Regions from separate parts of the Streptomyces sp. NPDC001507 genome, predicted to be linked through region 1. Evidence: riboswitches for the same ligand, from Rfam matches in the RefSeq annotation. Region 1 holds a riboswitch; each other region holds the start of a gene.

Region 1 (7,507 bases):
GCAAGCGGTCCGTGCTGCCCGGCGCGCGCATCGTGCTGCAGCAGCCGTCGCTGCCGGAACCGGTAATGGGCCAGCCGAGTGATCTGGCCATCCAGGCGGCGGAGTTGGACCGGGTCCGGGTGATGGTCGAGGGGATGCTCGTCCGGCACACCGGGCGTACGGCCGAACAGGTGCACCAGGACCTGGAGCGGGACCTGGTCCTGGACGCGCCGCAGGCGCTGGCCTACGGGCTGGTGGACCGGGTGATGCCGACCCGCCGGACGCTGCCCGGCCTGCCGGACGCGGGGTGAGCGGCCGATGCTGCCGCCGGAGCTGCCGCCGCTGCCCGCGCTGACCCGCGCCGAGGGCGAGCTGATCGACCGTTATCTGGACGTGGTGGATTTACTGGGCCGGATCAATCCGGCGCGCAACGAGGACACCTACCGCGGGCTGCGCGCCGCGCAGGCGCTGGTACGCGCGGCGTCCGAGCTGCGTGACGCCCTGGCCCTGATGCATCTGCGGGGCGAGACGGAGCTCCACGGCGACACGCTGGCACGCGCGTTGCGGGTGCTCGACGGCGAGCGCCGGACCGCTCGCGTCGTACTCCCGCCCGACTGCGTACGGTGACACCCGCCGGACTCCGGTCCGTGCCGTCGACGGGACGGACGGGGCGGAGTCGAAACGACCCAAAGGGGTTACCGCCGTTCGGCGGAGCGTGGCGTGGTTTTACCCGACCGGGGAAGCCGCTCGGGTTGCCTGTGCGGGGGTGCCCGCGGGCGGCTTCCGCGCAGGTCCGGGGCTACGCAGGGCAGTTGACGGAAAATCGAACACAGGGCTGTCCACCCGAACGGGTGGGTGGTGAGTAACCCCACAAATCCCCGGTTCCGTTGGGATTTTCGGACACCCGTGAGTGAAGATCCCTGTCTGACGACAAGCCCTCGCCACAGCGGCGGGGCGGTCCGGGCGGACGCCGAGTCCTGCCGCCGCCCGGATTGACCCGTCGACAGAAGTGCATCGGCAGGAGTGGAGGACCCAAGCACGACGGGTCGCCGGCACGGTCGCGCCATGACCGGGCCGAGCAGCCCTTGGGGTGAAGCCGTGGCGACACGGCCGGGCAACTTCGCCAGCCCGAATCCGACAGGTCATCCTTCACAGGCGGCTGACGAAGGGTTGCGCATGACTGCGCTCAATCGTGTTCCGTCGCTGATGGCCCGGGCCGGTACGGCCTCGGCACTGACCATCGCCGCCGTGGGCGGTTCGATCGTGATACCGGGTGTCGCCTCCGACGCCTCGGCCGCCACGATGGCGACGAAGGCACTGCAGATCGCCGCCTCGAAGAAGGGCTCGCCCTACAGGTGGGGCGCCACCGGACCGAACAGGTTCGACTGCTCCGGGCTGACGCTGTACTCGTTCAAGAAGGCGGGCAAGACCCTGCCGCGTACGGCGGCCCAGCAGTACAACAAGACCCGTCACATCTCGGCCGGCAACCGCAAGGCCGGGGACCTGGTCTTCTTCCACTCGGGGTCCAGCGTCTACCACGTCGGCATCTACGCCGGGAAGGGAAAGATCTGGCACGCCCCGAAGACCGGGGACGTGGTCAAGCTCCAGAAGATCTGGACGCGCAGCGTCTGGTACGGCCGGGTCAGCTGACCCGTTCCCGCGTCGGCCGGCCGGCAGGAACTCAGGGCTACGGTTCCTGCTGGCCGGCCGCCGTGACGGTGCCCGCCGGGACCGTCCAGGGCAGTTCGATGGAGACGGTCTTGCCGCCCTCCCGGGTGGGCCGTACCCGGAGTTTGCCGCCGCACTCCGCGGTCAGCCAGCGGATGATGACCATGCCGCGCCCGTTGTCCTGCTGAACCGCGGCGGGGAGTCTTTTGGGGAAGCGCGGATGGCTGTCCGTGACGCCGATGCTCAGCTGTTCGTCGCGGTCGAGCACGAGGTCCACGGTGAAGGTGGGTGACTGCCCGAAGGTGTGCTGCACGGCGTTGGTGGCGAGTTCGGAGACGATGAGGCGGACGGTGTCCGCGGTCTCCGTCTCCGGTGGCAGTCCCCACTCCGCGAGGGTGTCCAGCACGTAGGAGCGGGCGGCGGAGACCGAGGCGGGATCGCTCGGCAGGGTGACGGATGCTTCCTGGTGGTCTGCCATGGCGACGTCGTCCCTTTCCTCGGGACCGGAGTCCGACACGGAGCGGATGGTTCGAGTACGGTCCCGGACTGGTGCTTCTTCGCCAGACTGCCATTACCGGGCCGGTCACGGGGAGCGATCCACCAAGATATGCATATATCTGTCGCTCGAAGCGGTGAACTCTGCGACCTCAGACCGTATTTGGGCGGCTCGGAAGGAGTAAGGAGTAGCCCATGCAGAACGGTCCCGCGGTACGCCGCCGGAAACTGGGCGCCGAACTGCGCACACTGCGCACCGGCGCCGGCCTCACGAGCGGTGAGGCCGCCCGTCTGGTGGGCTGGCATCAGTCGAAAGTGAGCCGGATCGAGACCGGCGCCAGCGGTGTGAAACCGGCCGATGTGCGGTTACTTCTGGACGCCTACGGCGTGGTGGAGGGCCAACTACGCGAGTTGCTCCTGGTGTTGGCGGGGTCGGAGGACACGGCGGGCCGGCACCACTGGTGGCACGCCTACCGTGGGGTCCTGCCGCCCGCCTACCGCGATTTCATCAGCCTGGAGTCACAGGCCGGCACGATGCGCACGCTGGAGACCCTGGTCGTACCGGGGCTGCTGCAGACCCCCGAGTACGCGCGCGCGGTGACCCGGGCGGCCATGGACGGGCGCGCCGACGACTCCCTGGACACCCTGGTGGAGGTGCGCCTGGCCAGGCAGGACGTGCTGCGAAACGATCCGCCGCTGGAGCTGAGCGCGGTGCTGGACGAGGCGGTGCTGCGCCGGGAGGTGGGCGGTCCCGGTGTGATGGCACGGCAGCTGGAGCGGCTGGTGGAGGCGGCCCGGCTGCCCCAAGTACGGCTCCAGGTGCTGCCGTTCGCGGCCGGAGCGCATATCGGCATCACCGGACCTTTCGTAATCTTCTCATTTCCGAGCACTTCTGATCTGGACGTGGTTGTTATCGACCAGTTGACGAGTAGCCTCTACCTGGAGCGGAAAGAAGACCTCCAGGCCTACACGGAGGCCTTCGACACGCTCCGGATCCACGCCCTTTCGCCCGAGGACTCGTTGGATTACATCGCCGCAATAGCTGACGGCGCGTAAGGAGGCACCATGACTGCACTGCCTCGGAACGTACCTTCAAGTGCTGATCTGCACGGACTGCGGTGGCTGCGCAGCAGCTACAGCACCGGAGCGAACAACTGCGTGGAGACGGCACGGCCGCGCTCCGGCCCGTCGGCCGGACTGCTCGCCGTGCGCGACTCCAAGGCTCCGGCCGGACCCGCACTGCTCTTCTCCCCCGAGAGCTGGGCGGGTTTCACGGCGGCATTCGCCGACTGATCAGCCCCAGAAGAGTCTGACCGGACACGCACGAGATCGATCAGACTCACATCCATCCGTTCCCGACTCCGTATCCGCTCGCGAGCCAGGCCCGGCCGTGTCACGCCGACTCATGGTCGTGTCTTGCCGATCACACGTACAGCGCGTTCGATCTCGGCCCCGGAGAGGTCCGCACGGGCGGTCAGCCTGAGCCGTGAGATGCCGTCCGGCACCGACGGCGGACGGAAACAGCCCACGGCCAGGCCTGCCGTCCGGCAGTCGGCCGCCCACCGCACGGCCTGCTCCGGGGACGGGGCCCGCACGGAGACCACCGCGGCGTCCGGACGTACCGCTTCCAGACCCGCGGCGGTCAGCCGTGCGTGCAGTTCCGCGGCCACCTCCCGGGCCCGCGCCGCACGCGCGGGCTCGCGGCGCAGCAGCCGCAGGGCAGCCAGCGCCGCCCCCGCCGCGGCGGGGGCAAGACCGGTGTCGAAGATGAAGGTCCGGGCCGCGTTGACCAGGTGGTCGATCACCCGGGCCGGCCCCAGCACCACCCCGCCCTGGCTGCCCAGCGACTTCGACAGGGTCGCCGTGACCACCACGTCGTCGGCCCCGGAGAGCCCGGCCGCGTACGGCGCGCCCCGCCCGCCGTCCCCGAGCACCCCGAGCCCGTGGGCGTCGTCGACGAGCAGCCCGGCGCCGTGCTCCCGGCACGCCTCGGCGAGCGCCGCCAGCGGTGCCGCGTCCCCGTCGACCGAGAACACCGTGTCGGAGACGGCCACGGCGGGCCCCTCGTGCGTCCCGAGGGCCTTGCGCACGGCGTCCGGGTCGGCGTGTCCGACGACCTGGGTGGCGCCCCGGGCCAGCCGGCAGCCGTCGATCAGGGAGGCGTGGTTGAGGGCGTCGGAGACGATCAGGGAGCCGTGCGGGCCGAGCGTGGTGACGGCGGCGAGGTTGGCCGCGTAACCGGAGGAGAAGACCAAGGCGGCCTCGAACCCGCAGAATCCGGCCAGCTCCCGCTCCAGCTCGGTGTGGAGTTCGGTCGTGCCGGTGACCAGCCGGGAGCCGGTGGAGCCGCCGCCCCAGGTCCGGGCCGCCCCGGCGGCACCCTCGGCGACCTCCGGGTGGTGGGCGAGGCCGAGGTAGTCGTTGCTCGCCAGGTCCAGCAGCGGCGAGTCGGCGGGGCGGGGGCGCAGGGTCCGTACGAGTCCGGCGCGGCGGCGCTGTTCCGCCTGTTCGTCGATCCAGCCGAACGCCATGGCCCCTCCGGTGAATTTGTAGGCAGTGGACAGACCCTAGCGGGATCATCAGGCGCCCACTGTGTGGCAATACCCACACGTCGAACTGACAGGGTTGTGCAAACTCTCCTTGGCCCAGAGCAGCCTCGTAGTACAGGATCGGCTCTCATGGACCTGCTGAACACGCTGGTGGACAAGGGGCTTCGGCGCGAGCTGCCGACCCGCGAGGAAGCGCTCGCCGTTCTGGCGACCTCCGACGACGACGTGCTCGACGTGGTGGCCGCGGCCGGCAAGGTGCGCCGGCAGTGGTTCGGCCGGCGCGTGAAACTCAACTACCTGGTCAACCTCAAGTCGGGCCTGTGCCCCGAGGACTGCTCCTACTGCTCGCAGCGGCTGGGCTCCTCCACCGGGATCCTGAAGTACAGCTGGCTGAAACCCGACGAGGCCTCCAAGGCGGCCGCCGCGGGCCTGGCCGGGGGCGCCAAGCGGGTCTGCCTGGTGGCCAGCGGGCGCGGTCCGACCGACCGGGACGTGGACCGGGTCGCGGGCACCATCAAGGCCATCAAGGAGCAGAACGAGGGCGTCGAGGTGTGCGCCTGCCTCGGCCTGCTCTCCGACGGCCAGGCGGAGCGGCTGCGCGAGGCGGGCGCGGACGCCTACAACCACAACCTCAACACGTCCGAGGGGACGTACGGGGACATCACGACCACCCACACGTACGCCGACCGGGTGGACACGGTCAACAAGGCGCACGCGGCGGGCCTGTCGGCCTGCTCCGGCCTGATCGCCGGCATGGGCGAGAGCGACGAGGACCTGGTCGACGTGGTCTTCTCGCTGCGCGAGCTGGACCCGGACTCCGTTCCGGTGAACTTCCTGATCCCGGTCGAGGGCACCCCGTTGGCCAAGGAGTGGAACCTCACCCCGCAGCGCTGCCTGCGCATCCTGGCGATGGTGCGGTTCGTCTGCCCGGACGTGGAGGTCCGCATCGCGGGCGGCCGCGAGGTCCATCTGCGCACCATGCAGCCGCTCGCGCTGCACCTGGCCAACTCGATCTTCCTCGGCGACTACCTGACCACCGAGGGTCAGGCGGGCCAGGCCGACCTGGAGATGATCGCGGACGCCGGGTTCACGGTGGAGGGCGCCGAAGAGGTGACGCTGCCGCAGCACCGGGCCGAGGTCCGGGGCGGCTGCGGGTCGCAGGGGGCCGAGGGCGCCGGGTGCGGATCCCACGCCGAGGACGGCTGCGGCTCGGTGTGCGGCTCCCATGAAGGTGCCGCCGAGGGTGCGGCCGTCCCGGCCGTCAACGAACCGCGCACCGACCTGGTCGCGGTCCGCCGCCGGGGCGCCGGAACGGATCTCGCGCCCAATGCCTGAGCCCGGCCTCGGCGTCCCCGAGCTGCTGGCGCTCGACCGCCGGCACGTCTGGCATCCGTACGGCCCGATGCCCGGCCGGGCCGAACCGCTCGTCGTGGAGTCGGCGAGCGGGGTCCGGCTGCGGCTCGCGGACGGCTCCGGCGAGTTGGTCGACGGGATGTCGTCCTGGTGGTCGGCGATCCACGGCTACAACCACCCGGTGCTCAACGAGGCCGCGCACGACCAGCTCGGCAGGATGAGCCATGTGATGTTCGGCGGGCTCACCCACGAGCCCGCCGTCCGGCTGGCGAAGCTCCTCGTCGACATCACGCCGGCCGGCCTTGAGCACGTCTTCCTCGCCGACTCGGGATCGGTGTCGGTCGAGGTCGCGGTGAAGATGTGCCTGCAGTACTGGCGCTCCCTCGGCCGCCCCGCGAAGCAGCGCCTGCTGACCTGGCGCGGCGGCTACCACGGCGACACCTGGCAGCCGATGTCGGTGTGCGACCCCGAGGGCGGGATGCACGAGCTCTGGTCCGGCGTGCTGCCCCGCCAGGTGTTCGCGGACGCGCCCCCGGCGGAGTACGACGAGTCCTACGCCGAGCAGCTGCGCTCGACGATCGAACGGCACGCGCACGAACTGGCCGCGGTGATCGTGGAGCCGGTGGTGCAGGGCGCCGGCGGGATGCGCTTCCACTCCCCCGCCTACCTGCGGGTGCTGCGCGAGGCGTGCGACGCGCACGACGTGCTGCTGGTGTTCGACGAGATCGCGACCGGCTTCGGGCGCACCGGCGCGCTGTTCGCGGCGGACCACGCGGCCGTCACCCCGGACGTGATGTGCGTCGGCAAGGCGCTGACCGGCGGTTACCTGACGATGGCCGCGACCCTGTGCACTCCCCGGGTGGCCGACGGGATCTCGCGGGGCGAGGTGCCGGTGCTGGCGCACGGGCCGACGTTCATGGGCAACCCGCTCGCGGCCTCGGTCGCCTGTGCGTCGCTGGGGCTGCTGCTCGGCCAGGACTGGCTCGCGGAGGTCAAGCGGATCGAGGCGGGGCTGTGGGAGGGCCTGGCACCTGCCCGGGAGTTCGCCGGGGTCCGGGACGTCCGGGTCCTCGGCGCCATCGGGGTGGTCCAGCTGGACCACGAGGTCGACATGTTGGCCGCCACGGCCGCCGCCGTGCGCGAGGGCGTGTGGCTGCGCCCGTTCCGCGACCTCGTGTACACGATGCCGCCGTACGTCACGGGTGACGCGGACGTGGCACGGATCGCGCGCGCGGTGTGCGCCGCCGCGCGGGAGGGATGAGCATGCCGATCCTGGTGATCACGGGGACGGGCACGGAGGTCGGCAAGACGGTCACCACGGCCGCGGTCGCCGCCGCCGCGCTCGCGGCGGGCCGCTCGGTGGCGGTCCTGAAGGCCGCGCAGACGGGGGTACGGCCCGACGAGCGCGGGGACGCCGACGAGGTCGCGCGGCTCGCGGGTGCCGTGACGGCGGCCGAAGTCGC
Region 2 (11,887 bases), on a different contig from region 1:
CGACCGCCCCCTCACCGATCGTCGGGATGGCCGTGACGACCACCGCGTCGCACGAGTCGTCGGCCAGCGCCCGCGACAGCGCCTGGTGGAAGTCCGCGGCACTCGCCCGCGTCGTCAGGTCCTGCGGCCGGGCCGGCCGCAGCCCCTCCGCGAGGCACCGGTCGTAGGTCAGCAGCCCGAGCGACTCCGAGTTGCCGAGGATCGCCACCCGCGGCCCCGCAGGCAGCGGCTGCCGGGCGAGCAGCAGCCCCGCGTCGACCAGTTCGGTGATCGTGTCGACGCGGATCACCCCGGCCTGCCTGAGCAGCGCGGACACCGTGGCGTGCGGCAGCCGCGTCGCCCGGACCGCGTGGCCCGGCGGCGCCTGCCCCGCGCCCTGCACCACGACGAGCGGCTTCGCCGCCCCCGTCCGCCGCGCGAGGCGGGTGAACTTGCGCGGGTTGCCGATGGACTCCAGGTACATGAGGACGACGTCGGTCTCGGGGTCGTCGTACCAGTACTGGAGGACGTCGTTGCCGGAGACGTCCGCGCGGTTGCCGGAGGAGACGAAGGTGGAGACGCCGGTGGTGCCGGTGACGCCGCCGCCGCGCCGGTGCAGCCGGGAGAGCAGGGCGATGCCGATGGCGCCGGACTGGGCGAACAGGCCGATGCGGCCGGGGCGGGGCATCTCGGGTGCGAGGGAGGCGTTCAGCCGGATGCCGTCCGCGGTGTTGATGATCCCGAAGGCGTTGGGGCCGATGATGCGCATGCCGTAGGTGCGGGCCTGCCGGACGAGGGCGCGCTGGCGCTCGCGGCCGTCGGGACCGCTCTCCGCGTAGCCCGCGGCGAGGACGACGAGTCCCTGGACGCCGTGCTCGCCGCACTCGGTGACGACGTCGGGGACGTGCTCGGCGGGTACCGCGACCACCGCGAGGTCGACGGGCCCGTCGATGTCCCGCACGGAGCGGTGTGCCGGCACCCCGTCGACCTCCTTCAGGTCGTCGGGGAAGGCCCGGTTCACGGCGTGCAGGCGGCCGGTGAAGCCGGCGTCCCGCAGATTGCCGAGGACGCTGCGGCCGACCCCGCCGGGCGTGCGGCCGACGCCGATCACGGCCACGGACCCCGGTGCCAGCAGCCGTCGTACCGAACGGGCCTCCGCGCGCTGCTCGCGGGCGCGCTGCACGGCGAGGGAGCGGTCGGTGGGCTCCAGGTCGAACTCCAGGCGGACGACACCGTCCTCGAAGCTGCGCTTCTGGGTGTAGCCGGCGTCCATGAACACCTTGATCATCTTGGTGTTGGCGGGCAGCACCTCGGCGGCGAAGCGGCGGATCCCGCGCTCACGCGCGACGGCCGCGATGTGCTCGAGCAGGGCGGAGGCGACGCCCCGGCCCTGGTGGGCGTCCTGGACGAGGAAGGCGACCTCGGCCTCGTCGGCGGGCGCGGAGGCGGGCGTCCCGCCCGGGCCAATGCGGTCATAGCGTACGGTTGCGATGAACTCGCCGCCGATGGTGGCCGCGAGCCCCACCCTGTCCACAAAGTCGTGGTGCGTGAAGCGGTGGACGTCCTTGGCGGAGAGCCTGGGGTAGGGCGCGAAGAAGCGGTAGTACTTCGACTCGTCCGAGACCTGCTCGTAGAAGCTGACCAGGCGCTCGGCGTCATCGACGGTGATGGGCCGGACGCGCGCGGTACCCCCGTCGCGCAGCACCACGTCAGCCTCCCAGTGGGACGGGTACTCGTGCCGGTCCTGCGGGTCCGCCGGGGTCTGCATGGGCCCCAGAGTACGGCTCGCGTCCGACAACGGCGCGAGGCAGTCTGTGGAGGACGGACGTCGGACCGAGGCCGCGGTCCGGCGACCCGACCCGGAGGGGCACACGCCCCCTCCGGGCACGCTTCACGATATGGGAAACTGGTCTAGACAACCCTGAACACCGAAGGGCAGCATCACATGGCTGAGCGCCGCGTCAACGTCGGCTGGGCCGAGGGCCTCCACGCCCGCCCCGCTTCCATCTTCGTCCGGGCCGCCACGGCCGCAGGCATCCCGGTGACGATCGCCAAGGCCGACGGCAACCCCGTCAACGCGGCCTCCATGCTGGCTGTCCTGGGGCTGGGCGCCCAGGGCGGCGAGGAGATCGTCCTCGCCTCCGACGCCGAGGGCGCGGACGCCGCGCTCGACCGCCTGGCCAAGCTGGTCGCCGAGGGTCTCGAAGAGCTCCCCGAGACCGTCTGAGCGACCTGCGCCCGCACGTCCGGGGCCGCGCCACCCCCACAGGGGTCGGCGCGGCCTCGCCGTTTCCCCGCCGCCCATACGGAACCCGCACCCGGCTTTACGACGATCCCGCCCGGGAGTTCACGGAAACCCGGCACCCGACTTTACCGCGGGCATACGAAACGAGCGCGCCCGTTAATTCCCGGCGCGCTTGAATTCGGGCAGCGAAAATACGCCCCGCCGAATAACACCTCTTTGTATACGGCGCGCGTGTTAATGCCGCAGGCCCGACATGTTTACGGGATGTTGCGAAGTCCTCACACCGTTCGCCCGTTCGGTGGCGCCGGGAAATCGCAGCCGGTGGGAGACCGTCGAGCGTTCGGTGTGCAGGGCCGTGATCGCCCGGGCACGGTCGCCGTCCCCCCGCGCCACCGCGTCCACGATGGCGCCGTGCTCCGTCCAGGACTCCACGGGGTTGGCGGGCGTCTCCACGGTGTACATCCAGGCGATCTTGTGACGCAGCTGGGTGAGCGTCGAGGTCAGGGCGTGGCTGCCGGAGGCCTGCGCGAGCGTCTCGTGGAACCAGCCGCCCAGGGAGCGCAGATCCTCGCTGTTGCCCCGCCGGGCCCGCTCCTGCCCCAGCCTGACCAGTCCGCGCAGCACCTTGAGGTGGGCCTCGGTGCGGCGCTGGGCGGCCCGGGAGGCGCCGAGCGGCTCCAGGAGCATGCGCATCTCCAGCAGGTCGGCGGCCTCCTGCTCGGTCGGTTCGGCCACGCACGCGCCCGCGTGCCGGCGCGTCACCACGAAGCCCTCGGCCTCCAGGGTGCGCAGGGCCTCACGGACGGGGACGCGCGAGACCCCGTAACGACGGGCCAGGAGTTCCTCGGTGAGCCGGCTGCCCCGCTCGTAGACACCCGCGACGATGTCGTCCCGGATCGCCGTGCATACCGAGTGCGCCGGAATACGCATGTCCGACCTCCGCCTTAATCCCCGTGAAACGCCGCCGAGTGGCGCTCGTTCCGTGACTCTATTGCAATGAGCCGGAATTTCCGAAGGGGGGCCGGAATCCAGGGATATATTTTGGACAGCAGCGGCACGAAAACGACGAAAGCCCCGGCGCACGGGCCGGGGCTGCGGAACTTCTCACGAGTTGTTGTCGCACGGTGGTCGGCTGCGGGCGCGTCGTGGCCGGTCGCGCAGTTCCCCGCGCCCCTGAAGGGGCGCTGCCCGTGACGCCCCTGAAAGGGGCGCGGGGAACTGCGCGAGCAACCCCCACGCACCCGCACCCGGCCGAGGCCACGTCGGCCTCAGCGCAGCCGTCCGGCTCCCTCAGACGTTCACGCCGTGCTTGCGGAGGTAGGCGACCGGGTCGACGTCGGAGCCGTACTCGGGGGTCGTACGGGCCTCGAAGTGGAGGTGGGGGCCGGTCGTGTTGCCGGTCGCGCCGGAGAGCCCGATCTGCTGGCCCGGCGTGACCTGCTGCCCCACCGAGACGCCGATGGACGAGAGGTGGCCGTACTGGGTGTACATGCCGTCGGCCATCTTGATGACGATCTCGTTGCCGTACGCCCCGCCCCAGCCGGTGGAGACGACCGTGCCGGTGCCGACCGCGTGCACGACCGTACCGCTCGCTGCGTGGAAGTCGATGCCGGTGTGGGCACCGGAGGACCACAGGGAGCCGCCGGTCTTGTAGCCGGTGGAGACGTAGGAGCCGCTGATCGGCGCGACGAAGGTGTTGAGGCGCTTGCGCTCGGCCTCGCGGGCGGCGCGCGCCTTGGCAGCACGCTCCTTCTTGGCCTGCTCCGCGGCCTTCTTCCGGGCGGCCTCCTCGGCCGCCTTGCGCTCGGCGACCGCCTTCTGGGCGACGGCCTGGGCGTCGATCTGCTCGGCGACGGAGTCGCTGATCGTGATGACCGGGGTGAGGCCGGTCTGCTCCACGGAGTTCTCGGCGGCGACCGCCGGGGCTGCGGAGACGGTGCCGATGACACCCGTGGTGGTGAGGGCCGCGATGCCGGCGGCCTGCGCGGTGGTGCGCTTCACCCGGCCGGGACGACGGTGCTTCCCGGAGGCGCACATGAACGCCATGTAGAGGCTGGTCCTTTCCTTCCCTCTCGCCTACCGGGTTAGCTGACGGGTTCGGAGCAGGAAGGTCTCCTACGGACCCCCTCGCGACATGCGCGGGCGCCCGATTCACCCCAGGGACTGCGTGGGTCCCCGGCTCCCCTGGCTCGCGCCGTACGGGGACTCGGCGATGGCTGTCCGGTGCCGCGGACGCGGCGCGATGCCTGACGGACAGCCCGGAAGAACCTACGAGGGCCCACCTTCAATGCTCAAACGGATCACGGTTTTTGTCGCACATCCCACAGGGCAGACAGGCAACCTCCGCCCCAATTCGGACATTCCAGAGCCCTGGTGACCGGGTGGTCACCAGGGCTCCGCACGCGCGTGCCGCTACTCGGCGGCGACGACCGTGACTTCGCCGATCCCGAGGGCCTCCACGGGCTCCTTGATCTGCGCCGCGTCCCCGACGAGGACCGTCACCAGGCGGTCCACCGGGAAGGCGTTCACGACCGCCGCGGTGGCCTCCACGGTGCCGGTGGCGGCCAGTTGGCGGTACAGCGTGGCCTGGAAGTCGTCGGGCAGGTACTGCTCGACCTGATCGGCCAGGGTGCCCGCGACGGCCGCCGCCGTCTCGTACTTGAGCGGCGCCACCCCGACGAGGTTCTGCACGGCCACGTCGCGCTCGGCGTCCGTGAGGCCCCCGGCGGCGAGCGTGCGCAGCACCGTCCACAGGTCCGACAGGGCCGGGCCGGTGTTCGGGGTGTCCACGGAGCCGCTGATGGCGAGCATCGAGGCGCCGGTGCCGTCGGGGGCGGACCGCAGGACCTGCCCGAAGGAACGGACGCCGTAGGTGTAGCCCTTCTCCTCGCGCAGGACGCGGTCCAGGCGGGAGGTGAGGGTGCCGCCCAGGCAGTAGGTGCCGAGCACCTGGGCGGGCCAGACCCGGTCGTGCCGGTCGGGGCCGACGCGGCCGATGAGCAGCTGGGTCTGGACGGCGCCGGGGCGGTCCACGATGACGACCCGGCCGGTGTCGTCGGCCGTCACCGCCGGGACCGGGCGGGGCTGCGCGGTGGAGCCGCGCCAGGCGCCCAGGGTCTCGCCGAGCAGCTCGTCCAGGTCGATGCCGGTCAGGTCGCCGACGACGACCGCCGTGGCCGTGGCGGGGCGCACGTGCCGGTCGTAGAAGGCACGGACGGCGGCCGCGTCGATCTTCTCGACGGTGTCCTCGGTGCCCTGGCGCGGCCGGGACATCCGCGCGGTCGACGGGAACAGCTCCTTGTAGAGCTCCTTGGCGGCGCGGCGGCTGGGGTTGGCCAGCTCGTGCGGGATCTCGTCGAGGCGGTTGCGGACCAGCCGCTCGACCTCGCTCTCGGCGAAGGCGGGCGCCCGCAGGGCGTCGGAGAGCAGCCCGAGGCCCTTGGCGAGCCGGGAGGCCGGGACCTCCAGGCTGATCCGGACGCCGGGGTGGTCGGCGTGCGCGTCGAGGGTGGCCCCGGCCCGCTCGAGCTCGGCGGCGTACTCCTCGGCGGAGTGCTTGTCGGTGCCCTCGGAGAAGGCGCGCGCCATGATCGTGGCGACGCCGTCCAGGCCGGCCGGCTCGGCGTCCAGGGGCGCGTCCAGGAGCACCTCGACGGCGACGACCTGCTGACCGGGGCGGTGGCAGTGCAGCACGGTCAGGCCGTTGTCCAGGGTGCCGCGGTCGGGTGCCGGGAAGGCCCAGGGCTTGGCCTCGCCGGGCTGCGGCTGGGGGTGGAAGTCCATGGTGGCGAGCTCGGTCACTTGGCCGTCTCCTCGTTCTCGTTGCCGGCCTCTACGGTCGCTTCCTGCTCCGGGTCCTCGCCGCGCCCCGCCTCCTGGGTGTGCTCCGCGGACTCCGCGGACAGCGGCTCGTAGACGAGCACCGCGCGGTTGTCGGGCCGCAGACGGGCCTTGGCGACCTCCTGGACCTCTTCCGGGGTGATCTGGAGGACGCGCTGGACGGCGGTCAGGGCGAGCTGCGGGTCGCCGAACAGGACGGCGAAGCGGCACAGTTCGTCCGCGCGGCCCGCGACGGTGCCGAGCCGGTCCAGCCACTCGCGCTCCAACTGGGCCTGGGCGCGCTCCATCTCCTCGGGCGTCGGGCCCTGTTCGGCGAACCGGGCGAGCTCCTCGTCGATGGCGGCCTCGATGACCGGCACCTCGACGTCACCGGAGGTCTTCACGTCCAGCCAGCCGAGCGAGGGCGCACCGGCGAGCCGCAGCAGGCCGAAGCCGGCCGCGACGGCCGTACGGTCGCGCCGGACCAGGCGGTTGTAGAGGCGGGAGGACTCGCCGCCGCCGAGGACGGTGAGGGCCAGGTCGGCCGCGTCGGACGCGCGCGTGCCGTCCTCCGGGAGCCGGTAGGCGGCCATCAGCGCCCGCGCGGGCACCTCCTCGACGACGACCTCGCGCAGCTGCTCGCCGATGACCTCGGGCAGCGAGCCGTCGCGCGGGGTGGGCTTGCCGTCGTGCGCCGGGATGGAACCGAAGTACTTCTCGATCCAGGCGAGGGTCTGCTCCGGGTCGATGTCGCCGACCACGGAGAGCACCGCGTTGTTGGGCGCGTAGTAGGTGCGGAAGAACGCGCGGGCGTCCTCCAGGGTGGCCGCGTCCAGGTCGGCCATCGAGCCGATCGGCGTGTGGTGGTACGGGTGGCCCTCCGGGTAGGCGAGCGCGGTCAGCTTCTCGAAGGCCGTGCCGTAGGGGACGTTGTCGTAGCGCTGGCGGCGCTCGTTCTTGACGACGTCCCGCTGGTTCTCCATCGACTCGTCGTCCAGGGCCGCGAGCAGCGAGCCCATGCGGTCGGCCTCCAGCCAGAGGGCGAGCTCCAGCTGGTGGGCGGGCATGGTCTCGAAGTAGTTGGTGCGCTCGAAGCTCGTGGTGCCGTTGAGCGAGCCGCCGGCGCCCTGGACGAGCTCGAAGTGGCCGTTGCCCTTCACCTGGGCGGAGCCCTGGAACATCAGGTGCTCGAAAAGGTGAGCCAGGCCGGTACGCCCCTTGACTTCGTGCCGGGAGCCGACGTCGTACCAGAGGCAGACCGCCGCGACCGGGGTCAGGTGGTCCTCGGAGAGCACCACGCGCAGACCGTTGGCCAAGCGGTGCTCGGTCGCTGCCAGGCCCCCGGAGCCTGTCTCGGCCGTGGTCGTGTGACCCATGGGCATGTACGTCCCTTCGCTCGCGGAAGCGGTCCCGAACCGCGGTTTTTCTACCGGTCCTGCCACTGTATGCAAGCGTGCGGGGGCCGGGCGAAGTTCCCGCCCGACGTACGCCCACAGCGGATCGCGCGGGTGGATCGCGTAGCCTGCGTCCGACCCGCCTCGAATATCTCCGGGCCGCGCTCCGGGCGGCCTCCGGGCACCGGGGCGGGCCGCGGAGACCGGGTCCTGGCCCGGGTTGTCAGTGCCGCGGTCCACAATGGTCCGCGTCAGATCCCGTTCACGCATGAGCAAGGAGCCGGCAGCGATGGCCCGCCGCAGCACGAAGACCCCGCCGCCCGACGACTCGTTCGAGGAGAGAATCCTCGACATCGACGTCGTGGACGAGATGCGCGGCTCCTACCTCGAGTACGCGTACTCGGTCATCTACTCGCGCGCCCTGCCGGACGCCCGCGACGGCCTCAAGCCGGTGCACCGCCGGATCGTCTACCAGATGAACGAGATGGGTGTGCGCCCCGACCGCGCCTACGTGAAGTGCGCGCGTGTGGTCGGCGAGGTGATGGGCAAGCTGCACCCGCACGGCGACTCGTCGATCTACGACGCGCTGGTGCGCATGGCCCAGCCGTTCTCGATGCGGGTCCCGCTGGTCGACGGCCACGGCAACTTCGGCTCGCTGGGCAACGACGACCCGCCGGCCGCCATGCGGTACACCGAGTGCCGGATGGCCGAGGCGACCAGCCTGATGACCGAGTCGATCGACGAGGACACGGTCGACTTCGCGCCCAACTACGACGGCCAGGAGCAGGAGCCGGTGGCGCTGCCCGCCGCGTTCCCGAACCTGCTGGTGAACGGCTCGTCGGGGATCGCCGTCGGCATGGCGACGAACATGCCGCCGCACAACCTCGGCGAGGTCATCGCGGCCGCCCGGCACCTGATCCGCTACCCGAACGCGGACCTGGACGCGCTGATGAAGCACGTCCCCGGCCCCGACCTGCCCACCGGCGGCCGGATCGTCGGCCTGGAGGGGGTCCGGGACGCCTACGAGACGGGCCGCGGCACCTTCAAGATCCGGGCCACGGTGGCGGTGGAGACGGTGACGGCCCGCCGCAAGGGCCTGGTCATCACCGAACTGCCCTTCACGGTCGGCCCCGAGAAGGTCATCGCCAAGATCAAGGACCTGGTCAACGCCAAGAAGCTGCAGGGCATCGCCGACGTCAAGGACCTCACCGACCGCGAGCACGGGCTGCGCCTGGTCGTCGAGATCAAGAACGGCTTCGTGCCGGAGGCGGTCCTGGAGCAGCTCTACAAGCTGACGCCGATGGAGGAGTCCTTCGGCATCAACAACGTGGCCCTGGTGGACGGCCAGCCGCTCACCCTCGGCCTCAAGGAGCTGCTCGAGGTCTACCTGGACCACCGCTTCGACGTGGTCCGCCGGCGCAGCGAGTTCCGCCGCGGCAAGCGTCGCGACCGCCTGCACCTGGTGGAGGGTCTGCTCACCGCCCTCGTCGACATCGACGAGGTCATCCGGCTGATCCGCTCCAGCGAGAACAGCGCGCAGGCCAAGGAGCGCCTGATGGAGCGCTTCTCGCTGTCGGAGATCCAGACGCAGTACATCCTGGACACGCCCCTGCGCCGTCTGACCAAGTACGACCGCATCGAGCTGGAGTCGGAGAAGGAGAGGCTCACCGCGGAGATCGCCGAGCTGACCCGGATCCTGGACTCGGACGCGGAGCTGCGCAAGCTGGTCTCGGCCGAACTGGCCGCGGTGGCCAAGAAGTTCGGCACCGAACGGCGCACCGTCCTGCTGGAGGCCTCGGGCGCCCCGGCGGCCGTGGTGGACCTCCAGGTGGCCGACGACCCGTGCCGGGTGCTGCTGTCCTCGACGGGCCTGCTCGCCCGCACCATGAACGGCGAGCCGTTCCCGGCGGACGCCGACGGCAAGCGCGCCAAGCACGACGTCATCGTCTCGGCGGTCCCCGCGACCGCGCGCGGTGAGATCGGCGCGGTCACCTCGACGGGCCGGCTGCTGCGCGTCAACGTCGTCGACCTCCCCCAGCTCCCGGAGACGGCGACCGCCCCGAACCTGGCCGGCGGCGCCCCGCTCTCCGAGTTCCTCTCGCTGGAGGACGGCGAGACGGTGGTCTGCCTGACCACCCTGGACGAGTCCTCGCCGGGTCTCGCCCTCGGCACCGAGCAGGGCGTGGTCAAGCGCGTGGTCCCCGACTACCCGTCCAACAAGGACGAGTTGGAGGTCATCACCCTCAAGGAGGGCGACCGGATCGTCGGCGCGATGGAGCTGCGCACCGGCGAGGAGGACCTGGTCTTCATCACGGACGACGCGCAACTGCTGCGCTACCAGGCCTCCCAGGTGCGCCCGCAGGGCCGTCCGGCGGGCGGTATGGCGGGCATCAAGCTCACCGAGGGCGCGAAGGTCATCTCCTTCACCGCCGTCGACCCGGCGGCCGACGCGGTGGTCTTCACGGTGGCCGGCTCGCGCGGCACCCTCGACGACTCGGTGCAGACGACGGCCAAGCTGACGCCGTTCGACCAGTACCCCCGCAAGGGCCGGGCCACCGGCGGCGTGCGCTGCCAGCGGTTCCTGAAGGGCGAGGACTGCCTGTCCTTCGCCTGGGCGGGCCCGGTCCCGGCGAAGGCGGCGCAGAAGAACGGCACCCCGGTCGACCTCCCGGAGATCGACCCGCGCCGCGACGGCTCCGGCGTGTCGCTGGCGAAGACGGTGTGGGTGGTGGCGGGCCCGGTCTAGGCCTCGTACCCGTCTCCGTCGGGGCCGTCCGTCAGGCCCTGGACGTAGCGCAGGACGCCCCACATGCCGTGTTCGTCGGCGTGTGGGGCGTCGTTCGTGCACGCCTCCAGCTCCTTGCGGAGCGCGGTCGCGTCGACGCCGGAGCCGATCAGCACGAGCTGCGTGAGCCGTTCCTCGCCGCGCCCCCGGGCCTCCGGGTAGAACCGCAGGAACCGGCCCACGGCATGCACGGCGTACCGGTTGCCCGGGTCGTACGGCCCGAAGTCGACGTACCCCTTGATCCGGTAGAGCCCCTCGGGACGGCTGTCGAGGAAGGCCATCAGCCGACGGGGGTCGAGGGGCAGCGCGGTGGCGAAGGACAGGGTGTCGTAGGCGGCGTGCAGATGCCCCTCGTGCTCACCGCCGTCGGCGTGGCCGTCGTGGTGGTCGTGCAGGTCGTCGAAGGACAGCTGTCCGACGCGCTCGGTGCTGGGCCGGCAGTCGAACAGGAACTCGGGGTCGACACGGCCGTAGGTCGCGGGGACGACGGCGGCCCCGCGGTCGCTGAGCGACCGGACCAGCCCGAGGACGCGCTCGCCGCCCTCCGCGGCCCGGTCGAGCTTGTTGACGACGACCAGGTCGGCGAGGGCGAGGTGCCGGTCGATCTCGGGGTGCTTGGCGCGGGTGTCGTCGAACTCGGCGGCGTCGACGACCTCGACGAGGCCGCCGTAGACGATGCCGGGGTGCTCGCTGGCGAGCAGCATCCGGACGAGTTCCTCGGGTTCGGCGAGACCGCTGGCCTCGATGACGACGACGTCGACTCCGGTGCCGGGCCCCGCGAGCCGCTCCAGGTAGACGTCCAGTTCACTGGCGTCGACGGCGCAGCACAGGCACCCGTTGCCGAGCGAGACGGTCGAGTCGCCGAGGGCGCCGGCCACGGCCATCGCGTCGATCTCGATGGCCCCGAAGTCGTTGACGATCGCCCCGATCCGGCTGCCTCCGCTGCGGTGCAGCAGGTGGTTGAGGAGCGTGGTCTTCCCGGACCCCAGGAATCCGGCGAGGACGACGACCGGGATCTGCCGGGGGGTGGGGTGGTGCTCCAACGGGGGCCTCTTTCGCGCGGGCGGAGGTGGCGGGCCGGTCCAGGATAGGAAATCCCGCAGGCCCGGACACCGCGCCCCGGTCCGGCTACACGGCGACGCCGGCCACCTCCGGTTTCGGCCCCAGGCCGCTCCTCCAGCACCGCGCCCGGTTCGTCAACCCAGGTTCACCCGTAGGGATTGCTGCCGGGCCACGACGTGCCATGGCCCGTGTGCCTGCCGTAGCGTTCTGGTACTGCGCCTGCCGGGGAAGCGCGGTAGGCCGTACCGGGGAGAGGACGGCGTCGGGGTGGTCGGAGATGAACGGGAGCGGCGCGCTGGTGCGGGGCCGGCCGACCGTGTCCTCCAGGCGGCCGCGAAAGCGGCACCCGCGGCGCCCCGGCATCCGGGCCTCCGCCCCGCCGTCAGGCACCCCTGAGGCGGGCTCGGTCCTGCGGTGCGGCGGGTCAGAACGACAGGACGCGAACGAGCAGGTGCCGGGCGGAAGGCGACCATCGCCGTTCCTCTCGGCGCGGCCGGCCCCGCACCCGTTCCGGGCAGTGACAGGCTGCGCCTTCGCCCTGATAATTTCAGCAACGCGGTTATCACCTTGGTGACGACGTCAAGTCGTTCCGCAGGTAGGGTC
Region 3 (11,887 bases), on a different contig from region 1:
AGTACGTGGACGGCGCCGACCTCTCCGACCACCTGGCCGAACACGACCCGTACCCGTGGCAGTGGGCGGTCGCGGTGGCCGCACAGCTGTGCGCCGTGCTGAGCGCCGTGCACGCCGTGCCGATCGTCCACCGCGACCTCAAGCCGCGCAACGTGATGGTGAAGCAGGACGGCACGGTCACCGTCCTCGACCTGGGCGTCGCCTCCGTCATGGACACCGACACCACCCGTCTGACCCACACCGGATCGCCGATCGGCTCGCCCGCCTACATGGCGCCCGAGCAGGCGATGGGCGGCGCGGTCGGCCCGTACACCGACCTGTACGCGCTCGGCGTGCTCCTGCACGAACTGCTCAGCGGGGAGGTCCCGTTCGCGGGTTCCACGGCGCTCGGCGTGCTGCACCGGCACCTGTACGAGCCGCCGGTGCCGGTACGCCGGACCCGTCCCGAGGTCCCCGAACCACTCGAAAGCCTCGTGCTGCGCCTGCTCGCCAAGGACCCGCAGCACCGCCCGGCGTCCGCACAGGAGGTCTACGAGGACCTGGCGGCGCTCCTGCCCGCGCGCGGGACGCCGTCCGGGTCGCCCCTGGACCCCACGCGCCCCTTCCTGCGCCCCCACGCCCCCTGGCCCGACCGGGCGCGGACCCCCGCACCGCAGCCCGCCGCCCCCGTGGCCGCCGTACCCGGCAGGCCGGATGTCGCCGCCGCCGTCGACGAGGTCAAGCGGCTGCTCGGGGAGGGGCGCATCACCCAGGCCGTCGACATCCTGGGCGCGATCCTGCCCGCCGCCGCCGACCAGCACGGTGAGCGCTCCACGGTCGTCCGCACGCTGCGCAAGCAGTACGCGGCCACGCTGATGGACGACGGACAGTACCGGCGGGCGCTGCCCGAACTGCGCCGCCTCGCCGACGAACGCGCCGCCGAGGCGGGCCAGGCCGACCCGCAGGTCCTGCGCTTCCGCTACGAGACCGCCCAGTGCCTGGAACAGCTCGGCGAACCGGCGGCGGCGCTCGCGGAGTACCGCGCGCTGCTGCCGTACTACGAGAACCAGTACGTGGCCGGCGACCCGCAGCTCGCGCACGAGGTGCGCCGCCGGATCGGGCATCTGCTGCTCGCGCTCGGCGACCGGCCGGCCGCCCACGACACGCTCACCCGGCTGCTGTTCGACGTGGAACGGCTGCACGGGCCCGGCCACCCGCTGGCGGGCGAGGTGCGGCGGACGCTGCACTGGCTGGGGCAGATGCGCGGCTAGTTCCCGCACAGTGCATACTGCACCTGCTTTTCGCACAACCTGTCGCACAGCAACGGCGGCACAGGCAAAGACACAAGTAAAGACACAGGGGTGGGGTTCCGGCATGTCCAGCCATCGGCAGTCGAAGAAGCGCAGATACATCACCTGGGGCGTCGCGGGTGCCGCGGTCGTCGCCGGGGCCGGCATCGCCGCGCAGACCTCCATGGCGGCCACCACCTGGCCCGCCCAGAAGACGTTCACCGGCCGCGCGTTCGACACCTGCACCGCGCCCTCGCTCGCCGCGATGAAGGCCTGGAACACCGGCTTCTACGGCGCCGCCGCCGTCTACATCGGCGGCAAGAACCGCGGCTGCAACCAGCCCAACCTCACCGCCTCCTGGGTCAAGTCCGTCTCCGCGGCCGGCTGGAAGCTCATCCCGCTCTACGTCGGCGCCCAGCCGTCCTGCGGATCCGGCGGCTCCGTGAAGATCAGCGCGGCCACCGCGGCCGCCACCGGCAAGTCCGAGGCGGACGACGCCGTGGCCAAGGCCGCCGCGCTCGGCATGAAGGCCGGAAGCCCGATCTACCTCGACATGGAGGCGTACGACACGACGAACACGTCGTGCAACAACGCCGTGCTGACCTACGTCCGCGCCTTCGACAAGGAACTGCGCGCGAAGACCTACCGCGCCGGCTACTACGGCTTCACCAGCTCCAGCGCCAAGGCGATCGCGAACGCCACCGACAAGACCGACCTGCCGGGCAACCTCTGGTACGCGCTGTGGGACAAGCAGAACACCACGACCGCGGACTGGCCGTTCGGCGCGTCCCAGTACACCGGGCACAGCCGGGCCCACCAGTACTTGGTGAACAGCAAGGAGACGCGCGGCGGTTACACGATCACCGTGGACCGTGACGCGTGGGACGCCCCGGTGGCGATCACGGGCTGAGCGGGATCCGCGCGGGATCAGTACCGCAAACCCTTCCGGAGGGTGGTGCGGCGGTGCCGGAAGTGCGTGTGAATCGTTGGTCGAATGGGTTGGCCAGAGCTTGCCCACTGCCTACCATCGATCACCGCAAGACTTTGTGCACCGTCGCACAATCTCCTCGGGAGGCACCCTTGCACCGCCGCCGTCGCACCGCGCTCCTCCTCTCCGCCGCGATCGCCGCCGCGGCCCCCTTCCTGACCGCCTGCGGAAGCGACGCGCACCCGGGCGCGGCGGCCGTCGTGGGTGGCCAGCGGATCACCGTCTCGCAGCTGGAGAACCGCGTGAACGAGGTGCGCCGGGCGCAGCGCGCCGCGGTGCCCGACGCGACGCAGTACCAGCAGGTCCTCGCCTCCACCAGCAGCCTCACCCGGGACACCCTGTACAACATGGTCCTCGACAAGGTGCTGCACCGGGCCGCCCAGGACGCCGGCGTCGGCGTCACCCGCGCGGAGGTCGAGCAGATGCGCTCCGGCCTCGAACAGCAGGCCGGCGGTTCCGCGGCGCTGCAGACGGCCTGGCTGCAGAAGTACGGCATCGCCCCCCAGCGGCTGGACGACAACCTCCGCTTCCAGGTGGAGGCCAAGAAGCTCGCCGAGGCGCTCGGCACCGACACCTCGCAGCCCGCCTTCTGGAAGGCCCTGGCCAACGCCTCCAAGGAACTGCACGTCGACCTCAACCCGCGCTACGGCGCCTGGGACGTCCAGAAGAGCAGCCGGGTGGACGCCAAGACCCCGTGGGTACGGGAGGTCACCTCGGGCGGGACGCAGGCGTCGGCGTAGGGCGGCCCCGGGCCATCGGTGCGGCCACCTCCGCTGCTACCACGGCGATCACCGCGATCACCGCGAGCACCGCGGTCACGGTGAGCACGGCGATCACCGCGGTCACGGTGAGCACGGCGATCACCGCGGTCACGGTGAGCACGGCGGTCATACGATCACTTGATCGCCGCCGCCCTGTGGACAAACCGCGAGGTGGGCGGCGGCGGTGCGTTACGTTCGGAGCGTGAACACCACCAGGCCCGAACCCACCACCCCGGACCCCTCTCCCGCGGCCGCCGACGCCGGCCGGGTCGTCCTGCTCACCACCAGCCACCGGGTCGCCCCCGGCCTGCTGTCCTGGCCCGCCTGGCAGGCACTGCGCGCGGCGGACCGCGTGCTGTGCGCGGACGGCGCGCATCCGCAGCTGCCGTATCTGCGGGAGGCCGGGACCGCCGTGGACGAGGCCGCCCCCACCGCCGAGGAGCTGGTCGACGCCTGCGCCGGCGGCCGGACCGTGGTGGTCGTGGCGACGGGCGAGGGCGAGCCGGCCCTCACGGACGGCCTGGCCCGCCTGGCCGGCTCGGGCCGGGTCCGGATGCCCGAGCTGGAGCTCCTCCCCGCCTCCTACGACCTGCCCGGCGCCCGCCTCCTCGACCTCGTCCAGGTCATGGACCGGATCCGCGCGGAGTGCCCCTGGTCGTCCCGGCAGACCCACCGCGGCCTCGCGAAGTACGGCATCGAGGAGGCCTACGAACTCGTCGAGGCGATCGAGGAGGGCGACCGCGACGAACTGCGCGAGGAACTGGGCGACGTGCTCCTCCAGGTCGTCTTCCACGCGCGGATCGCGGAGGAGGACCCGGAGGCCCCCTTCTCGATCGACGACGTCGCGGGCGGCATCGTCGCCAAGCTCATCCACCGCCACCCGCACGTCTTCGGCGACGAGACCGCGTCGACGCCGGAGGAGGTCAAGGAGCACTGGCTGCGGACCAAGGCGGTGGAGAAGCGCCGCGAGTCGGTGACGGACGGGATACCCCTCGCGCAGCCGGGCCTCGCCCTGGCGGCGAAGCTGGCCTCGCGGGTGCGCACGGCGGGCCTCGAGGTGCCGCTGCCGCAGGCACCGGGCATAGGCTACGAACTGCTCGCGCTGGCGGCCCGCGCGGAGGCGGAGGGCGTCGACCCGGAGGCGGCCCTGCGCGCGGCGGCCCGGGCCTACCGGGACGCGGTGCGGGCGGCGGAGGGAGTGGCGAAGTGACCGCCGTCCCGGACCTGTTCACCTGGGAGTTCGCCGCCGACCCCTACCCCGCCTACGCCTGGCTGCGGGAGCACGAGCCGGTGCGGCGAACCCGGCTGCCCAGCGGGGTGGAGGCCTGGCTGGTCACGCGGTACGCCGATGCCAAGCAGGCCCTCGCCGACCCCCGTCTGTCCAAGAACCCGGCGCATCACGACGAGCCCGCGCACGCCAAGGGGAAGACCGGCATCCCCGGTGAGCGCAAGGCCGAGCTGATGACGCACCTGCTGAACATCGACCCGCCGGACCACACCCGGCTGCGGCGGCTGGTGAGCAAGGCGTTCACACCGCGCCGGGTGGCCGAGTTCGCGCCGCGGGTGCGGGAGCTGACCGACCGGCTCATCGACGGGTTCGCGGAGCGGGGCGAGGCCGACCTCATCCACGAGTTCGCCTTCCCGCTTCCCATCTACGCCATCTGCGACCTGCTCGGCGTCCCGCCCGAGGACCAGGACGACTTCCGGGACTGGGCGGGGATGATGATCCGGCACGGGGGCGGGCCGCGGGGCGGGGTCGCGCGGTCCGTGAAGAAGATGCGCGGGTATCTGGCCGAGCTGATCCACCGGAAGCGGGAGGCGCTGTCCGCCGAGGCCGGGCCAGGCGAGGACCTCATCTCGGGGCTCATCCGGGCCTCGGACCACGGTGAGCACCTCACCGAGAACGAGGCCGCGGCAATGGCCTTCATCCTGTTGTTCGCCGGTTTCGAGACCACCGTCAACCTGATCGGCAATGGCACGTACGCGCTGCTCACCCACCCCGGGCAGCGGGCCCGGCTGCAGGAGTCCCTGGCGGCCGGCGAGCACGGGCTGCTGGAGACCGGGGTCGAGGAACTGCTCCGCTACGACGGACCGGTGGAGCTGGCCACCTGGCGGTTCGCCACCGAGCCGGTCGCGATCGGCGGGCAGCACATCGCGCCCGGCGACCCGGTCCTGGTCGTCCTGGCCGCGGCCGACCGGGATCCGGAGCGGTTCGCGGAGCCGGACACCCTCGACCTCTCCCGGCGGGACAACCAGCACCTCGGCTACGGCCACGGCATCCACTACTGCCTCGGCGCCCCGCTCGCCCGCCTGGAGGGCCAGACCGCGCTCGCCGGCCTCCTCACCCGCCTTCCGGACCTGCGACTCGCCGTCGACGAGGGGGAGTTGCGGTGGCGCGGCGGACTCATCATGCGCGGACTGCGCACCCTCCCCGTGGAGTTCACACCCGCCGGTCGGTGAACCCTCGCCGGGCCTTCGGCGAGCCTTCGCCGAGGCCACTACCGGCCCGTACGGGCAAAAGGTGACCGGCGTTCAAGTCTGTGATCTTCACGTGATCTGCGCGGCATTAACTTGTGACAAGTGATCGTCTGCCGATACGTTCACCCATCAGCGCGGCGCCCTTGCGGGACCCGCCGCGCCGGTCACCGCTGTCGCTCGAAAGGTTTCCGCATGCTCTCCGGGAACGGTCGTCACCGTCGCCCCCGCCAGGCTCCGGCACTCCTCGTCGCGGCCGGGGTGACCGGCTCGGCCATCGCCATCCCGCTCCTCGGCGCGGTGAACGCCAGCGCGGCCGACGGCTCCACCTGGGACCAGGTGGCCGAGTGCGAGAGCGGCGGCTCCTGGAGCGCCGACAACGGCACGGGCTACTACGGCGGTCTTCAGATCTCCCTGGAGGACTGGAGCAAGTACGGGGGCCAGGAGTACGCCTCCACGCCGGACCAGGCGAGCCGTTCGCAGCAGATCGCGGTCGCCGAGAAGATGCTCGCCGACCAGGGCACCAAAGCGTGGCGGACCTGCGCCCTGCTCGCCGGACTCTCGTCCGACGACGCCTCGGTGAACGTGGACACGGGTCTCGGCAACTCGGGTGGTTCGTCCGGTTCATCCGGATCCTCGGACTCGTCCTCAGGTCTGTCCGACTCGTCCTCTTCCTCCGGTTCCGACACCTCTTCGGGTGTCACGGACTCCGGGAGTGACTCCGCCACCCCCTCTCCGGGCGCGAGTGCCGGCGGCGACTCCGAGGTCGACTCCTCCGGCAAATCCAGCAAGACGGACAAGTCGGAAACGTCCGACTCCGATTCCGGCTCCGGCGCGCCGAAGGTGAGTGAGAGTCCCGCCACCTCCGGGGCTGACGACTCGGACAAATCGTGGCAGACCGGCGGGTCTTGGAGTCTGGTGGACACGGGGGCCGTCAGTGGCGGCGGCAAGCACCGCGGCGGTTCGGCGGACGAAAGCGTGACAAACGGTCAGAGTGTCACCTCCTCCGGCCGGCACGCCTCCGGCGACAGCGGCACCTACACCGTCCGCGACGGCGACACCCTCGCCTCCATCGCCGACTCCCTTGGCCTGGACGGCGGATGGCGCGCGCTCTATGACGCGAACAAGGCTGATATCGGCTCCGACCCGAATGCCATCACCCCCGGTCAGACCCTGAAACTCGGCACCGAATAGGACGAAAGGCGGCGGGAGTTGACGCCCCGTTCGAGCCGAATGTCCGTTTTGGTGAAAGTGTGGGATGAGTCTCAGAAGCCCTGATCATCTTTGAAATTCATCTGATCGTCTGTTTACGGTCGAGGCCGCTCGTCACCACGAGCCCCGGCCGTCGCAACGCCGAGTCCTGCCAGCGGCTGCCCGGGAACAGTCGTCGCGTCATGCGCCGTAGGCAGGAGCGGGGGACCCAAGGTAAGTGCCGGGACCGGTGGTTGAGACCGCCGATCCGGCTCGGGGTGAAGCCGCGCACCGACACACAGGTGTGCGGCCGGGCAACTCAACCGGCCCGAACCCGACAGCTCACCTCGCAGGCGTCGGTGAGGGGATCGATCCATGCTGTTCTCCGGCAAGGGCAAGCACCGTCGTCCGTCCAAGGCCGTCCGCGCCATCGCTGTCGCCGGTGTCACCGGCGTCGCCGTCGCCGCCCCGCTGATGGCGGCCGGCAGCGCCTCCGCCGCCACCGCCTCCGAGTGGGACGCCGTCGCCCAGTGCGAGTCCGGCGGCAACTGGGCCATCAACACCGGCAACGGCTACTACGGCGGTCTGCAGTTCTCCGCCTCCACCTGGGCCGCGTACGGCGGCACGCAGTACGCCGCGCAGGCCAACCAGGCCACCAAGGCGCAGCAGATCCAGATCGCCGAGAAGGTCCTCGCCGCCCAGGGCAAGGGTGCCTGGCCGGTCTGCGGCACGGGCCTGTCCGGTGCCACCTACACCGGCAGCAGCTCCAGCAGCTCCAGCAACTCCGCCGGCTCGTCGAGCAGCAGCACCAGCACCCGCTCGACCGACACCCAGGCCGCGTCCCGCTCCGCCGAGCGTCCGGCCGCCAAGAAGACCGTCACCACCCCGACCGGCAAGAAGGTCAAGAAGGGCGACGGCGAGTACAAGGTCGTCAAGGGCGACACCCTCAGCTCGATCGCCGAGAAGCACAAGGTCAAGGGCGGCTGGCAGGCGCTGTTCAAGCTGAACAAGGACATCGTCGAGGACGCCGACTTCATCTACCCGGGCCAGCAGCTGCACCTGAAGTAGGGCACCTGACGCAGCCCGCGGGCGGCCGCCGAAAGTACTGGGCGGTGCCCAGCTGAACCACAGCTCTCCCACAACCGTGGTCCCCATAGTGGAGACCACGTGAGGGCCACCCCCGTCCCCCACGGACCCCCGCCCCGGTGCGTTTTCCCCCGAACGCACCGGGGCGGGGTTTCTCTGTGCCGCCACCCCACCGCCCCGTCGGCCCCGTCGTCCCCTTCTTGGTCCGCTCTTCTCCCGTTCTTCATCGGGCCCCCCTTTGTTCCGCGCGTGAACAATGAGTACCGTCTGTGTGTCCACGGGCCGGTCGGTCGTGCCGGCCGACGGCCCCGGGACGGTTAGGCTCTAGTCGCAAGGCTGAGCAAGGGCCGACGAGGCCCGCGTGCGCCCCGCACAACCAGCGTCACATCCCAAGAAGGAGATGCTCGTGCCGTCCATCGACGTCGTCGTAGCCCGGGAAATCCTGGACTCCCGAGGCAACCCCACGGTCGAGGTCGAGGTCGGCCTCGACGACGGCAGCACGGGTCGTGCCGCCGTCCCGTCCGGCGCCTCCACCGGTGCCTTCGAGGCCATCGAGCTCCGTGACGGCGACCCCAACCGCTACCAGGGCAAGGGCGTCGAGAAGGCCGTCCTCGCCGTCATCGAGCAGATCGGCCCGGAGCTCGTCGGCTACGACGCCACCGAGCAGCGCCTGATCGACCAGGCGATGTTCGACCTGGACGCCACCGACAACAAGGGCTCGCTCGGCGCCAACGCCATCCTCGGCGTCTCCCTCGCCGTCGCGCACGCCGCCTCCGAGGCGTCCGACCTGCCGCTGTTCCGCTACCTCGGCGGCCCGAACGCCCACCTGCTGCCCGTCCCGATGATGAACATCCTCAACGGCGGCTCGCACGCGGACTCCAACGTCGACATCCAGGAGTTCATGATCGCCCCGATCGGCGCGGAGTCCTTCTCCGAGGCGCTGCGCTGGGGTGCCGAGGTCTACCACACCCTGAAGAAGGTCCTGAAGGGCAAGGGCCTGGCCACCGGCCTCGGCGACGAGGGCGGCTTCGCCCCGAACCTGGAGTCGAACCGCGCCGCGCTCGACCTCATCCTGGAGGCCATCAAGCAGGCCGGTTACGTCCCCGGCGAGCAGATCGCGCTCGCGCTCGACGTCGCCGCGTCCGAGTTCTACAAGGACGGCAAGTACGAGTTCGAGGGCAAGTCCCGCTCGGCCGCCGAGATGACCGAGTACTACGAGGAGCTCGTCGCCTCCTACCCGCTGGTCTCCATCGAGGACCCGCTGTTCGAGGACGACTGGGCGGGCTGGAAGGTCCTCACCGACAAGCTCGGCGACAAAGTGCAGATCGTCGGCGACGACCTGTTCGTCACCAACCCGGAGCGCCTGGCCCGCGGCATCGAGGAGGGCACCGCCAACGCCCTGCTCGTCAAGGTGAACCAGATCGGTTCGCTGACCGAGACCCTGGACGCCGTCGAGCTGGCCCAGCGCAACGGCTTCAAGTGCATGATGTCGCACCGCTCCGGTGAGACCGAGGACGTCACCATCGCCGACCTCGCCGTCGCCACCAACTGCGGCCAGATCAAGACCGGCGCCCCGGCCCGCTCCGAGCGCGTCGCCAAGTACAACCAGCTGCTGCGCATCGAGGAGATCCTCGACGACGCGGCGGTGTACGCGGGCCGCAGCGCCTTCCCGCGCTTCAAGGGCTGAGCCCGTACCTCCCCGTACGGCCCGTAGAGGGTAAGGCTTAGCCAGTCGTACGTACGTCCCCGTACCCGGTCCCGTACCGTGTCCGGGGACGTACGCACGTATCAGGGCGACCAGGGAGGCGGGGACATGGCCGTGAAGGACCGGGACCGGTTCTCCACCGCGACCAGGCTCAAGCTGCTCGGCGAGCAGACGGCGGCCCGGGTCTACCGCTCCCAGACCAGGCGCCAGGCCCGCCGCTCCCGGCTCACCGGCCGCGCCGCGCTGCTCGCGATCGTGCTGTGCACGATGGTCGTCGCGCTCGCCTATCCGATGCGGCAGTACGTCTCCCAGCGCGCCGAGATCTCCGACCTCGAACGGCAGCAGCAGCAGGCCCGGCAGCGGGTCGAGCAGCTGCGGGACCTCAAGGCGCGGTGGCAGGACGACGCGTACGCCGAGCAGCAGATCCGCGAGCGGCTGCACTATGTGATGCCGGGCGAGACCGGGTTCGTGGTGATCGACCCCGGTGCCGCCAAGCAGGCGCACGCCTACCTCGGGGCGGCCGACCGGCCCTGGTACGCGAACGTCTGGGACGGCGTCGACAAGTCCGACGCGTCCGACCAGTGAACCGACAGAAAGCCACACAGAACACAGTCATGCAAACGCCTCCGCCCTCCACTCCGCGCACCGAGCCGACCGACGCGGACGTCGAGGCCTTCAAGCAGCAGCTCGGGCGGCCGCCGCGCGGGCTGCGGGCGATCGCGCACCGGTGCCCGTGCGGGCAGCCGGACGTCGTGGAGACCGCGCCGCGGCTGCCGGACGGGACGCCGTTCCCGACGCTGTACTACCTGACGTGCCCGAAGGCCGCGTCCGCCATCGGGACCCTCGAGGCCAACGGCGTCATGAAGGAGATGACGGCGCGGCTGGAGAGCGATCCCGAGCTGGCGGCGGCGTACCGGGCCGCGCACGAGGACTACATCCGGCGCCGGGACGAGATCGAGGAGCTGACGGGCTTTCCCAGCGCCGGGGGGATGCCGGACCGGGTGAAGTGCCTGCACGTGCTCGTGGCGCACTCCCTGGCCGCCGGGCCCGGCGTGAACCCGCTCGGCGACGAGGCGATCGCCATGCTGCCGGAGTGGTGGGCCAAGGGGACGTGTGTGGTGGCCCCGGCCGAGCACTGACCGCCGGACAGGTCGCCGTCCCGGGGGCTCCGCCCCCGGACCCCCGGGACCCTCGCCCATCCACCACCCGACTCGGTCGATTGAACAGGTACCGTCCCGACCGGGTCGGTCGAACGGGCGCCGCCCCTGCTCGGCCGACACAGCTCGGCTCGGCTGGGCCGGTCGAGCCTTCACGAACAGACAAGGAACCCACGCCATGACCCGCGTCGCCGCCATCGATTGCGGAACCAACTCCATCCGGCTGCTCGTCGCCGACGCGGACCCGGAGACGGGGGAGCTCGTCGATCTGGACCGGCGGATGGTGATCGTGCGGCTCGGGCAGGGGGTGGACCGGACCGGGCGGCTGGCGCCGGAGGCGCTGCAGCGGACGTTCGCGGCCTGCCGGGAGTACGCGGCGGTCATCAAGGAGTACGGCGCGGAGCGGCTGCGGTTCGTGGCCACCTCCGCCTCCCGTGACGCCGAGAACCGGGACGAGTTCGTGCGCGGTGTGCTGGACATCCTCGGTGTCGAGCCGGAGGTCATCAGCGGCGACCAGGAGGCCGAGTTCTCCTTCACCGGCGCCACCCGGGAGCTGAGCGGCCGCGAGGACCTCGCGAAGCCGTTCCTCGTCGTGGACATCGGCGGCGGGTCGACGGAGTTCGTCGTGGGCGACGCGCACGTGCGGGCCGCGCGGTCCGTGGACGTCGGGTGCGTGCGGATGACCGAGCGGCACCTCGTGCACGAGGGGCACGTCAGCGACCCGCCCACCGAGGCCGAGACCGCCGCCATGCGGGCCGACATCGAGCGCGCCCTGGACCTCGCGGAGGAGACCGTGCCGCTGCGCGAGGCGCGCACGCTGGTCGGTCTCGCCGGCTCGGTCACCACCCTCTCCGCCATCCACCAGGACCTGCCGGAGTACGACTCCGCGGCCATCCACCACTCCCGCATCCCCTACGACCGGGTCCGGGAGATCACCGAGTGGCTGCTGCGGTCGACGCACGCCGAGCGGGCGGCGATCCCCTCCATGCACCCCGGGCGGGTCGACGTCATCGGGGCCGGTGCCCTCGTACTTCGGTCGATCATGGAACGGGTGGGTGCCGAGGAGGTCGTGGTGAGCGAGCACGACATTCTGGACGGCATCGCCTGGTCCGTCGCCTGACCCACAGATCGGCGTGATCCATCCTCGGATGAGCATGCGAATCGACGGGTGAGCGACCTGAACGGCCTGTGACACGCCGTGCCACGACACCTCGGCGGAAAACTTCGTGAAGTTCTTCACAAGGAATTCGGTGCAG

The links. A riboswitch is a leader RNA that binds a small molecule or an ion and turns the genes downstream of it on or off. The one in region 1 is predicted to bind cyclic di-AMP.
Region 2: another riboswitch for cyclic di-AMP. It lies ahead of ACFY0K_RS40220 (M23 family metallopeptidase); the one in region 1 lies ahead of ACFY0K_RS00260 (C40 family peptidase).
Region 3: another riboswitch for cyclic di-AMP. It lies ahead of ACFY0K_RS14350 (transglycosylase family protein); the one in region 1 lies ahead of ACFY0K_RS00260 (C40 family peptidase).

What each region holds. Positions count from the first base shown of each region.
Region 1 covers NZ_JBIAVV010000001.1:44,941-52,447, reverse strand. Annotated here, with positions in the region: gene ACFY0K_RS00270 (ATP-dependent Clp protease proteolytic subunit) at 1-290, shown strand, start outside; gene ACFY0K_RS00265 (hypothetical protein) at 298-606, shown strand; cyclic di-AMP (ydaO/yuaA leader) riboswitch at 968-1,152, shown strand; gene ACFY0K_RS00260 (C40 family peptidase) at 1,156-1,629, shown strand; gene ACFY0K_RS00255 (ATP-binding protein) at 1,667-2,125, opposite strand; gene ACFY0K_RS00250 (helix-turn-helix domain-containing protein) at 2,338-3,198, shown strand; gene ACFY0K_RS00245 (DUF397 domain-containing protein) at 3,208-3,435, shown strand; gene ACFY0K_RS00240 (8-amino-7-oxononanoate synthase) at 3,546-4,673, opposite strand; gene bioB (biotin synthase BioB) at 4,821-6,026, shown strand; gene ACFY0K_RS00230 (adenosylmethionine--8-amino-7-oxononanoate transaminase) at 6,019-7,305, shown strand; gene bioD (dethiobiotin synthase) at 7,308-7,507, shown strand, end outside.
Region 2 covers NZ_JBIAVV010000015.1:140,569-152,455, forward strand. Annotated here, with positions in the region: gene ACFY0K_RS40205 (GNAT family N-acetyltransferase) at 1-1,747, opposite strand, end outside; gene ACFY0K_RS40210 (HPr family phosphocarrier protein) at 1,925-2,206, shown strand; gene ACFY0K_RS40215 (GntR family transcriptional regulator) at 2,459-3,154, opposite strand; gene ACFY0K_RS40220 (M23 family metallopeptidase) at 3,515-4,270, opposite strand; cyclic di-AMP (ydaO/yuaA leader) riboswitch at 4,283-4,446, opposite strand; gene ACFY0K_RS40225 (M16 family metallopeptidase) at 4,637-6,025, opposite strand; gene ACFY0K_RS40230 (pitrilysin family protein) at 6,022-7,425, opposite strand; gene ACFY0K_RS40235 (DNA topoisomerase (ATP-hydrolyzing) subunit A) at 7,727-10,183, shown strand; gene ACFY0K_RS40240 (CobW family GTP-binding protein) at 10,180-11,265, opposite strand.
Region 3 covers NZ_JBIAVV010000004.1:109,722-121,608, reverse strand. Annotated here, with positions in the region: gene ACFY0K_RS14385 (protein kinase) at 1-1,250, shown strand, start outside; gene ACFY0K_RS14380 (glycoside hydrolase domain-containing protein) at 1,354-2,178, shown strand; gene ACFY0K_RS14375 (SurA N-terminal domain-containing protein) at 2,349-2,996, shown strand; gene ACFY0K_RS14370 (hypothetical protein) at 2,965-3,147, opposite strand; gene ACFY0K_RS14365 (nucleoside triphosphate pyrophosphohydrolase) at 3,220-4,227, shown strand; gene ACFY0K_RS14360 (cytochrome P450) at 4,224-5,477, shown strand; gene ACFY0K_RS14355 (transglycosylase family protein) at 5,688-6,686, shown strand; cyclic di-AMP (ydaO/yuaA leader) riboswitch at 6,880-7,054, shown strand; gene ACFY0K_RS14350 (transglycosylase family protein) at 7,059-7,751, shown strand; gene eno (phosphopyruvate hydratase) at 8,170-9,456, shown strand; gene ACFY0K_RS14340 (septum formation initiator family protein) at 9,583-10,059, shown strand; gene ACFY0K_RS14335 (DUF501 domain-containing protein) at 10,089-10,613, shown strand; gene ACFY0K_RS14330 (exopolyphosphatase) at 10,810-11,751, shown strand.